Alkalihalobacterium alkalinitrilicum: one gene and its partner. The protein of the gene in region 1 interacts with the protein of each later gene in a pairwise test. Links are inferred from orthologs where the notes say so. Each region holds a gene or a part of one and is shown in the gene's direction. Other genes may lie near its edges.

The links.
Region 2: the proteins of leuS (region 1) and ligA interact in binary tests that used the Escherichia coli proteins (3 or more experiments, as listed by UniProt). The link is inferred for Alkalihalobacterium alkalinitrilicum from one-to-one orthologs.

The regions. Positions count from the first base shown.
Region 1 is NZ_KV917368.1:4,486,820-4,492,372, forward strand. The notes cover bases 905-4,002. They hold leuS (leucine--tRNA ligase), read left to right. Parts: upstream 905-1,292; coding sequence 1,293-3,713; downstream 3,714-4,002. In the rest of the region: BK574_RS21780 (MDR family MFS transporter), read left to right, coding at 1-710; BK574_RS21790 (long-chain fatty acid--CoA ligase), read left to right, coding at 4,199-5,553.
Region 2 is NZ_KV917368.1:3,321,529-3,326,925, reverse strand. What follows is about bases 743-3,684. They hold ligA (NAD-dependent DNA ligase LigA), read left to right. Parts: upstream 743-1,178; coding sequence 1,179-3,191; downstream 3,192-3,684. Other genes in these bases: BK574_RS16005 (CamS family sex pheromone protein), read left to right, coding at 3,302-3,684; pcrA (DNA helicase PcrA), read left to right, coding at 743-1,162. Also shown: more of pcrA, read left to right, coding at 1-742; more of BK574_RS16005, read left to right, coding at 3,685-4,474; Asp-tRNA(Asn)/Glu-tRNA(Gln) amidotransferase subunit GatC, read left to right, coding at 4,701-4,991; Asp-tRNA(Asn)/Glu-tRNA(Gln) amidotransferase subunit GatA, read left to right, coding at 5,005-5,397. UniProt on the Escherichia coli protein: DNA ligase that catalyzes the formation of phosphodiester linkages between 5'-phosphoryl and 3'-hydroxyl groups in double-stranded DNA using NAD as a coenzyme and as the energy source for the reaction.

The DNA.
Region 1 (5,553 bases):
TCCTTTTGCTGGCAGTCATTGGATTTCGAAAAATCGAAGCGGAAAAATCAATATCACAAGCTACTTCAAATGTATTTGAACAAAAAAGGCATTTTTCGCTTAGTCGACCATTTATCGCATTACTTATTGTTCTTATAGGATATTTTATTTGTTGGGTCGCATATGTTCAATGGCAGTCGAATATTTCTGTGTATACGCAACAGTTAGGAATTTCACTAACTCAATATAGTGTGCTGTGGACGATTAATGGCGCGATGATTGTGTTGTGTCAGCCGATAATTGCTTTTATTGTTCGTAAATGGGTGCATACGTTAAAGTCGCAAATCTATACGGGATTAGTTATATTTATATTTTCGTTCTTTGTGCTGTCGCAGGCACAAGTTTTTTCGATGTTCATTGCTGCAATGGTCATTTTAACGATTGGTGAAATGTTTATCTGGCCAGCGATCCCTACAATTGCACATAAGCTCGCTCCTGAAGGGAAGGCTGGATTTTATCAAGGGGTTGTGAATAGCGTTGCTACGGGTGGAAGAATGGTTGGTCCTTTTATTGGCGGACTAATTGCTGAAGCTTTTGGCATGGTTACGTTATTCTATGCAATTATGATCCTTTTCTTTGTGGCCTTCGTTTCGACAGCTTTGTATGACCGTGTGTTGAAACAACCAAAATCAGTTCAAGAACATGCAACCAACCAAACGTTTCAACCTTAAGTTGAAAAAAATAGTATTTTTTTAGTGGAAATTGGTAATAATGGTCTTGACAGAAAATCGACAAGTTCATACAATAGCAAATATAACTTTAATCATTTTTCTCACAATTTTACACATGCTAATAACGATGAAGAGGAATAGTAGTGAAGTATCTCGTAATTAGAGAATTGACGGTTGGTGAAAGTCAATCGATGATACCCACGAACTCGCCTTAAAGTTGCAGAAGTGAACGATTAGTAGCTGCTGCCGTATACCGCGTTAAGGTTACTAAAGTGAGTATAAATCTGTTGTTTATGCTAATTTGGGTGGTACCGCGGGAATTTTTACAATTGTGAACAACCTCTCGTCCCTAACGATAACGCTAGGGGTGGGAGGTTTTTTTATTGAGTCATATGGTAGTTTACAGCTGATGTTTAACTTTTTTCAGCTCTCCAGTTGCCTTTGTCTATCAAAACACTCAAGAATATGTTGATGCTGATGGCGTCATAGACTGGAGGATCAGTGGATTTAGCGAAACTGGTCTATAAAATAAATTGAACTAAACCATTACATATTAATAAACCATCAATAGGAGGAAAAAGAATGTCTTTTCAACATCAAGCAATCGAGAAGAAGTGGCAACAATATTGGGAAGAGAATAAAACATTTAAAACGGTAGATGAGTTAGAAAAAAAGAAATTTTATGCTTTAGATATGTTTCCTTACCCTTCAGGAGCAGGTCTGCACGTTGGGCATCCTGAAGGATATACGGCAACGGATATTTTATCAAGGATGAAACGGATGCAAGGCTACAATGTTCTTCATCCAATGGGTTGGGATGCTTTTGGTCTTCCAGCTGAACAATATGCATTAGATACGGGAAAACACCCGAGAGATTTCACACAACAAAATATTGATAACTTCCGTAGACAAATTAAAGCGCTTGGTTTTTCATATGATTGGGATCGTGAAGTTGATACGACGGATCCTGATTATTATAAGTGGACACAGTGGATTTTCATCCAATTATATAATAAAGGTTTAGCTTATGTTGATGAAGTTGCAGTAAACTGGTGTCCTGCATTAGGCACTGTATTAGCAAATGAAGAAGTGATCGATGGAAAAAGTGAACGTGGTGGGCATCCTGTAGAACGACGTCCAATGAAGCAATGGGTATTAAGAATTACAAAATATGCGGACCGCTTATTGGAGGACTTAGAGGAGCTTGACTGGCCTGAAAGTATTAAAGATATGCAGCGTAATTGGATCGGCAAATCAGAAGGTGCAGAAGTCAGCTTCATGATTGATGGTTTTGATGAGGCGATTACGGTGTTTACGACTCGCCCTGATACGTTATTTGGGGCAACGTATATGGTGTTAGCTCCAGAACATAAACTCATTGATCAAATCACAACAGATGAACAAAAAGAAGCGATTGAAACGTATAAGAAAAAAGTTGCAACGAAAAGTGATCTCGAGCGTACTGAGTTATCGAAAGAAAAAACAGGGGTATTTACTGGGGCGTATGCCATCAACCCAGTGAATGGCGAGAAGATTCCGATTTGGATTGCTGATTATGTACTAGTAAGTTATGGTACAGGGGCGATCATGGCTGTTCCTGCGCATGACGAAAGAGACTATGAGTTTGCTAAAGAGTTTAATCTTGAAATTAAAGAAGTAGTTGCTGGTGGAAACATTGAGGAAGAGGCCTACACAGGTGACGGTCATCATGTGAACTCAGGTTTTCTCGATGGTTTAAATAAAGAAGATGCGATTGCGAAAATGCTTGAGTGGCTTGAAGTCGAAAGTAAAGGTACGAAAAAAATTACGTATCGTCTTCGTGATTGGTTGTTTAGTCGCCAACGCTATTGGGGTGAACCTATTCCAATTATTCATTGGGAAGATGGAACGATGACGCCTGTAGCTGAACAAGAGTTGCCGTTAATTCTTCCTGAAATGGATGAAATTAAACCGTCTGGAACAGGAGAATCACCTCTTGCTAACGCAACAGACTGGTTAGAAGTCGTTTGTCCAGATACTGGGAAAAAAGGACGACGCGAAACGAATACAATGCCGCAATGGGCGGGTAGCTGCTGGTACTACTTACGTTATATTGATCCGAAAAATAGTGAAAAGCTTGCTGACCCAGAAAAGATTAAACATTGGCTGCCAGTTGATATTTACATCGGCGGAGCAGAGCATGCAGTCCTTCACTTGTTATATGCACGATTCTGGCATAAAGTTTTATACGATATCGGTGTCGTTCCAACGAAAGAACCGTTCCAAAAGCTATTTAACCAAGGGATGATTCTTGGTGAAAATAATGAAAAAATGAGTAAATCGAAAGGGAATGTCGTGAACCCAGACGATATTATTGACAGTCATGGCGCTGATACTCTTCGTTTGTATGAGATGTTTATGGGACCACTTGATGCTTCAATTGCATGGTCAGAGAATGGTTTGGATGGGGCGCGTCGCTTCTTAGATCGTATTTATCGTTTGTTCATTGATGAAGCAAGCGGTGAACTAAACTCAATGATTACGGATGAAGCGGGTTCTGAAGGATTAACGCGTACGTACCATCAAACCGTGAAAAAAGTAAGCGAAGATTTTGAAGGGTTACGCTTTAATGTCGGAATTTCTCAGTTAATGGTCTTCATTAATGAAGCATATAAGCAAGAACAACTTCCTAAGTCTTTAATGGAAGGCTTCGTGAAATTAATTGCTCCTGTAGCTCCTCATTTAGCTGAAGAACTATGGCATAAACTTGGGCATCAGGAAACACTTGCGTATGAGGCTTGGCCTACATACGACGAAAAATATTTAGTTGAAGATGAGATTGAAATCGTTGTTCAAGTAAATGGAAAAGTTAAAGCGAAGTTAGTCATTCCAAAAGAGGCAAGTAAAGAGCAAATGGAAGAACTAGCGCAATCAGATGAAAAAGTAAAAGAAGCGACAAATGGGAAAACCATTAGAAAAGTAATTGCTGTTCCTGGAAAGCTTGTTAATATCGTTGCAAATTAAAATGGTATAGCTACGTAATGAGTGAGACGTTATTGTTCAATAATGTCTCACTCATTTTCATTTTATTATACTAACATTCATCAACAAGTTTAAACTTGTTGATGAATGTTAGTAATGTGTATAAGTCTGTGGATAATAAGGTTATTTATCCACATATATAGAAAAAAGGAAAAAAAGTCTAGTAATAATACTTATTTTTTGTTCACACTTTGTGAGTTTAATTATCCACAACATGTGAATAACTTTAGTTCTAGTGCTTAATGTGAAAGAATTCATTATTCAAATAAAATAGTGTGACATTAAAGTTAACAAGATAGAGAATGGTGTACTAGCGTGAATTTTCAAGTTAAATTAGATAGAAAAATAAAAATATTTTGTCTAATTGTGTCGTTTTTGTTGACATTTTGTAAGAGTTTTCATAAAATTCATATTAACCGACCGAGCAATCGGTCTTCTGAAATGTACTGAAGGGGAGGGCGATTAATATGATGAATGTACCGCTAACAATAAGTTCAATGCTAGAGAGAGCGGAGAAAGTTTTTCCTAAGAAGGGTGTAGTATCAAGGACGTTATCAAAAATTCATCGATTAAGTTATAAAGAAATTGGTGAACGAACTCGGAGGCTGGCAAGTTCACTTGAAAGATTAGGGGTTAAAGAGGGTGATAAAGTTGCGACGTTTGCTTGGAATCAACATCGCCACCTTGAAACCTATTTTGCAGTTCCGAGTATAGGTGCAGTTCTGCATATGGTGAATATTCGGCTATCTGAAGAACATATCTCATATATTATTAATCATGCAAACGATCGAATTTTAATTATTGATGAGGATTTATTGCCGATTATAGAAAGTGTTAAGGATGAGTTAAAGACAGTTGAAGCCTTTGTGTTAATGACGGATAAAGAAGAGCTTCCAGAAACGACTTTAGAACCTCTCTATTCGTATGAAGAACTTATCGCGCAAGGTGACAAGGATTTTCAATTTAGAAAAGATATTGACGAAAATGCTCCAGCAGGTATGTGCTATACTTCCGCAACAACAGGAAATCCAAAAGGAGTCATTTATAGTCACCGGTCATTAACTTTACATAGTATGATGCTTGGCAATGCAGACACAATGGCAATATCTGAAAATGATGTTTGTATGCCGATCGTTCCAATGTTCCATGTTAACGCATGGGGATTACCGTATGCGGCTACATGGTTTGGAACACAGCAAGTGTTACCAGGGCCGAATTTTACCCCTGAAGTTATCACAGATCTTATTGAGAAAGAACGGGTTACAATTACAGCAGGTGTACCAACAATTTGGCTTGGTGTTCTAAATATACTAGAAAAAGAGAAACGTGATATGAGTAGCTTAAGAGCTGTTGTTTGTGGGGGATCTGCGGCACCGATGTCGATGATACAAAAGTATGAAGAAGAGTATGGTATACCGTTTATTCATGCATATGGTATGACAGAAACAACGCCAATCGTAGCGATCTCTCGTTTGAAAAGTTATCAACAAACACTTAGCAACGATGAAAAACTTGAAATACGCTCTAAACAAGGGTTATTTGTCCCAGGAGTCGATATGAAAGTTGTGAATGAAAATGGACCAGTCAAGTGGAATGGACAAGACATGGGAGAACTTCTATTAAGAGGGAATTGGATCGCGGATAGCTATTATAAAGATGAAAGAAGTATAGATACATTTAAAGATGGCTGGCTTCATACTGGCGATATTGCAACCATTGATGAAGAAGGAACTCTCAAACTTGTTGATCGCACAAAAGACCTAATTAAGAGCGGTGGAGAATGGATTTCATCGGTCGACTTAGAAAATGCATTAATGGCACA
Region 2 (5,397 bases), 1.2 Mb from region 1 along the record:
TGTAGCGATACTTTACCGTACGAATGCTCAATCCCGTGTGATGGAGGAATTACTTGTTAAATCGAATATTGAATATAACATTGTCGGCGGGACGAAATTCTATGATCGTAAAGAAATTAAAGATGTTTTGGCCTACTTACGTTTAATTTCAAACCCTGATGATGATATAAGTTTGCAACGTATTATTAACGTTCCGAAACGTGGAATTGGAGCTGCAACGGTTGACCGTATTTTAGAATATGGAGCTAATCAAGGAATTTCTATGTTTCAAGTACTTCAAGAAATTGAACAAGTTGGACTCAGTGCAAGGGTTGTTAGTAAACTTGATGATTTCTCGAAGCAAATGAATAACTGGATTAATATGCAAGAGTATTTATCTGTCACTGAACTTGTTGAGGAAGTTTTGGAGAAATCAGGATACCGTGACATGTTGAAAAATGAAAAAACAATAGAAGCACAAAGTCGACTAGAAAATATTGATGAGTTTTTATCCGTTACTGTTGAATTTGAAAAAAGCAGTGAGGATAAATCGTTAATTGCATTTTTAACGGACCTTGCGCTTGTTGCTGATATTGATCAACTCGATGAAGATAAGGAAAAGCCAACAGAAGTGGTTACATTAATGACAATGCACTCTGCTAAAGGCTTAGAGTTCCCAATTGTCTTTATTATTGGAATGGAAGAAGGGGTTTTTCCGCATAGTCGGTCTCTTTTTGAAGAGGAAGAAATGGAAGAAGAACGTCGTCTAGCGTACGTAGGAATTACTCGAGCAGAGCAACAGCTATACCTAACTAATGCAAGAAGTCGTACATTGTTTGGTCGTACAAATGCGAATGCACCTTCTCGCTTCCTCAAAGAAATTCCTGAATATTGTTTAGAAGAAGTGGAAAAGCCTGAGCCAATGTGGGCTAAAACCTCTCGTCTTAATTCTCCTAGTATGCCTAAACGAAATGTAACATTTTCAAGACCTGTAGCATCGACTTCAGGTGGAGAAGGGTTTGAATGGGCTGTTGGGGATAAAGCAGAGCATGGAAAATGGGGAATTGGTACGGTCGTGAGTAAGAAAGGTGAAGGAGAACATATTGAACTCGATATTGCCTTTCCGAAGCCTATAGGTGTAAAACGGTTAGTGGCAAAATTTGCGCCGATTAAAAAGGTGTAATGAAAGGGGCGATAACATGGAAAAACATGAAGCGAAATCTCGAATTGAAAAGCTTAGAGAGCTTCTAAATGAATATGGTCACCATTACTATGGATTAGACAAACCGATTGTTTCGGATGCCGAATATGATCAATTAATGCAGGAACTGATCTCACTAGAAGAGCAATTTCCTGAATTTATAACGAGTGATTCTCCGACGGTTCGAGTTGGCGGAGAACCTCTCCCATTTTTTGATAAGGTACAGCATGATGTTCCTATGTTAAGCTTAGGAAATGCATTCAATGAAGACGACTTAAGAGACTTTGACCGTCGCGTAAGGCAAGGTTTAACTAACGGGGAACCGACGTATAGTTGTGAATTGAAAATAGATGGACTAGCAGTTTCATTGAAATATGAACAAGGAAAATTTGTTCGTGGGGCGACACGTGGGGATGGCACGATAGGTGAAGACATTACTCAAAATCTAAAAACGATTCGTTCTATTCCTTTGCGCTTAAAAGAAGAAGTCACGATAGAAGTTCGTGGCGAAGCATTCATGCCGAAAAGCTCATTCACGACATTGAATGAGGCAAAAGAAGCTGTGGGAGAAGAAAAATTTGCGAATCCTAGAAATGCAGCTGCCGGCTCCTTACGTCAGTTAAATCCAAAGGTTGCAGCCAAACGGAATCTTGATATCTTTCTCTATTCAATTAGTAGAATTGAAAACGAAACAATCACCTCACACCATCAAGCATTGAATTATATAAAACAGTTAGGGCTAAAAATTAACCAAGAAAGCCGTTATTGTAAAAGAATTGATGAAGTAATTGAGTATGTCCAAAGTTGGGTTGAAAAGCGTGCTAACTTACCGTATGAAATCGATGGGATCGTAATTAAAGTTGACGCCCTCGAGCAACAAAAAACACTAGGCTTTACTGCGAAAAGTCCACGATGGGCGATTGCATATAAGTTTCCAGCAGAAGAAGTTGTAACAAAATTGACTGGTATTGATTTAAATGTTGGTCGTACAGGGGTAGTGACACCAACAGCGATCCTCGAGCCTGTAACGGTTGCTGGGACTACTGTGAAACGCGCTTCTTTACACAATGAAGATTTAATTCGTGAAAAGGATATAAAGATTGGTGATTCGGTTGTCGTAAAGAAAGCTGGAGACATTATTCCAGAAGTTGTTAACGTACTACTTGAATTACGTACGGGCGAAGAGCAAGATTTTCATATGCCAACTCACTGTCCAGAATGTGAAAGTGAGCTTGTTCGACTTGAAGAGGAAGTGGCATTACGATGTATTAACCCGAAATGCCCAGCTCAAATTCGTGAAGGTTTAACACACTTTGTTTCCCGTAACGCGATGAATATCGATGGCTTAGGAGAGAGAGTGATTGCTCAATTATTTGCAGAAGGTCTCGTCGAAGATGTAGCGGATCTTTATAAGTTGAAACGAGAACAACTAATAGAACTAGAGAGAATGGGCGAGAAGTCTGTTGAAAATCTACTAAACGCAATAGAGACCACTAAGATAAATTCGCTAGAGAAATTATTATTTGGTTTAGGGATACGGTTTGTTGGAGCTAAAGCAGCCAAAACGTTAGCGATGCATTTTGAAACGATAGAAGCGATACAAGAAGCGGATTTCGAGACATTGAAATCAGTAAATGAAATTGGTGAAAAAATGGCCAATTCAATTGTTAATTACTTTGAACAAGTTGAGGTACAAGATTTAATTGGTGAACTTCGTGAACTTGGAGTTAATATGACTTACACAGGACCTAAATTACCTTCAACTGAAGATGTTAAGGAAAGTCCATTCTTAAATAAAACCATCGTACTTACTGGGAAATTAACCCAGTTAACGAGAGATGAAGCGAAGCAAAAGATTGAAGCTTTAGGCGGAAAAGTTACGGGAAGTGTTAGTAAAAAAACTGATTTAGTAGTGGCTGGAGAAGATGCAGGTTCCAAGTTAGCCAAAGCAGAACAGTTAGGTATTACCGTATGGAGTGAAGAACAGTTCATTCAAGAAACTGCTAACTAAGTTGCGAAAATGGATATTTTCTCCTCTTAAATAAACGTTTGTTTAAGACGGAATTCACCGATTTCCTTTATGAACAAACATTTTAGAAATATAGATGAGGAGTGGTGAAGATGATAAAACGAGCGATACCGCTTGTACTCTGTAGTGTCATCTTTTTATCAGGTTGTTTTCCTTTTTTACAACCAGAAGAACAGTTAGTAGAAGAGGAAGAGTATGGGGAAGATCAAACTGTTGAATTGAGTCCAGAAGTATATACACCTGAAAATTATTATCGAAGTGTCTTATATGATGGTTCTTATACTCATGGAGAAGCTAGAGGCTTTAGTACTGCCGTCGTACACAATCGATTGGATTTAGAACATTTGGAATTGGGTTTAATGGAACTGGCAAATGAAAGGTTCGATCCAGATAAGTATTTTTTTAGAGAAGGACAATATATTTCTAGAACTGAATTGAATAATTGGTTAATGCGATATGATGAATCGGATAATCCAAATGGTCTAAATCCTGCACTAGGATCTGGTGATACATTAAGGGAACAAGAAGAGAACCAACCGCGCTACCTTTCTCATATACTAGAACATAATTATCTCGTAGAAAATGCAAATGGACAGCTTGAATTAGGTGGAGTTGTCATCGGGCTATCCATGAATACAATTTATAATTATCGAATTTATGACGAGCAAGGTCGGATATACAGGTACGAGGTGGACATCAATCAGTCCAAGTTAGAGTCAGAAGGCAAACGTATGGCCGAAGAAGTGGTGGCGCGTTTGCGTTCCCCAAATCGTGAAGGTGGAATATTAGAAGATGTCCCAATCATTGTTGCTCTGTTTCAAGAGGAAAAACGAGAAGCCATCGTACCTGGTAATTTTATTATGAAGGGTCTTGCTGAGCCACAACGTCAAATTGATAGGTGGCAAGGAATTAATCAAAAGTATTATTTTTACCCTTCTACTCTTGCAAATAATGAACAGCGAAATGACGCTGAACGTTTTTTAAAGTTTAAAGATGAGATCAATGATTTCTTTGATAACTATGTTGGTGTAGTTGGAATGGGGTCTTATAAAGATGAACAACTAAGGGAATTAACGATTGAAATTCCAATTCGTTTTCAAGGGAAGGCTGAGATTATTGCATTAACGCAGTTTTCGGCAGATCGAATTGCTCAACGTTTTCCTAGCAACTTAAAAATTCAAGTTTATATTACTTCTGTTGTTGGCCAAGAAGCAATTATTGTTAGAAACCCTAATGAAGAACCGTTTATTCACGTTTATCGTTAGGAGAAAATAAGTAACAATTAACGTTTAACAAGTAGAGTACTTATTAACAGTAATGGTGAGGGCGAATTCCTATGTGAATTCGTCTATTTGTTTATATGGCGCATTTTTTTCTTGTAATATTTCGATTATTTGACAAGTGTTGTTATAATGGGGTTTATTGCCTATTAGTACGTAATTTGGTATGATCTATTTATTGTGAAAATGAACGCTTTTTGGAGGTGGAAAAATGGCACGTATCACAAAAGATCAGGTGAAACATGTCGCTCATTTAGCACGTTTATCTGTTACAGAAGAAGAGGCGGAGATGTTTACACAACAACTAGATGCAATCATCTCATTTGCTGAGCAACTAAATGAGCTAGATACGGATGGTATTGAGGCGACTACACATGTACTTGATGTACGTAATGTATTGCGTGAAGATGAAGTAAAACCATCGTTACCGAGAGAAGAGGTATTAAAGAACGCACCAGATGAGCAGGATGGACAAGTAAAAGTTCCGTCGATCCTTGAGTAGAGGAGGAGTATTAATGTCAGTATTAGGTGGAAGTATTTCTGATTTACATAATCGCTTACATAACAAAGAAGTGTCTGTTTCAGAATTAGTAAACGCATCATATGAAAGAATTAATGCTGTTGATGAAAAGGTTAAGGCATTTGTAACATTAGATGAAGAAAGAGCACGAGGTTATGCCAAAAAGCTAGATGAAGCACTTAATTCAAATGCTGAACGGGGACTGCTTTTCGGGATTCCAGCAGGAATCAAAGATAACATTGTAACTAGAGGTTTAACGACAACTTGTTCGAGTAAGTTATTAGCTAACTTTGAACCTATGCATAATGCAACCGTCATCGAAAATTTACAAGGGGCACAATCTGTGACAATCGGTAAACTTAATATGGACGAGTTTGCGATGGGATCA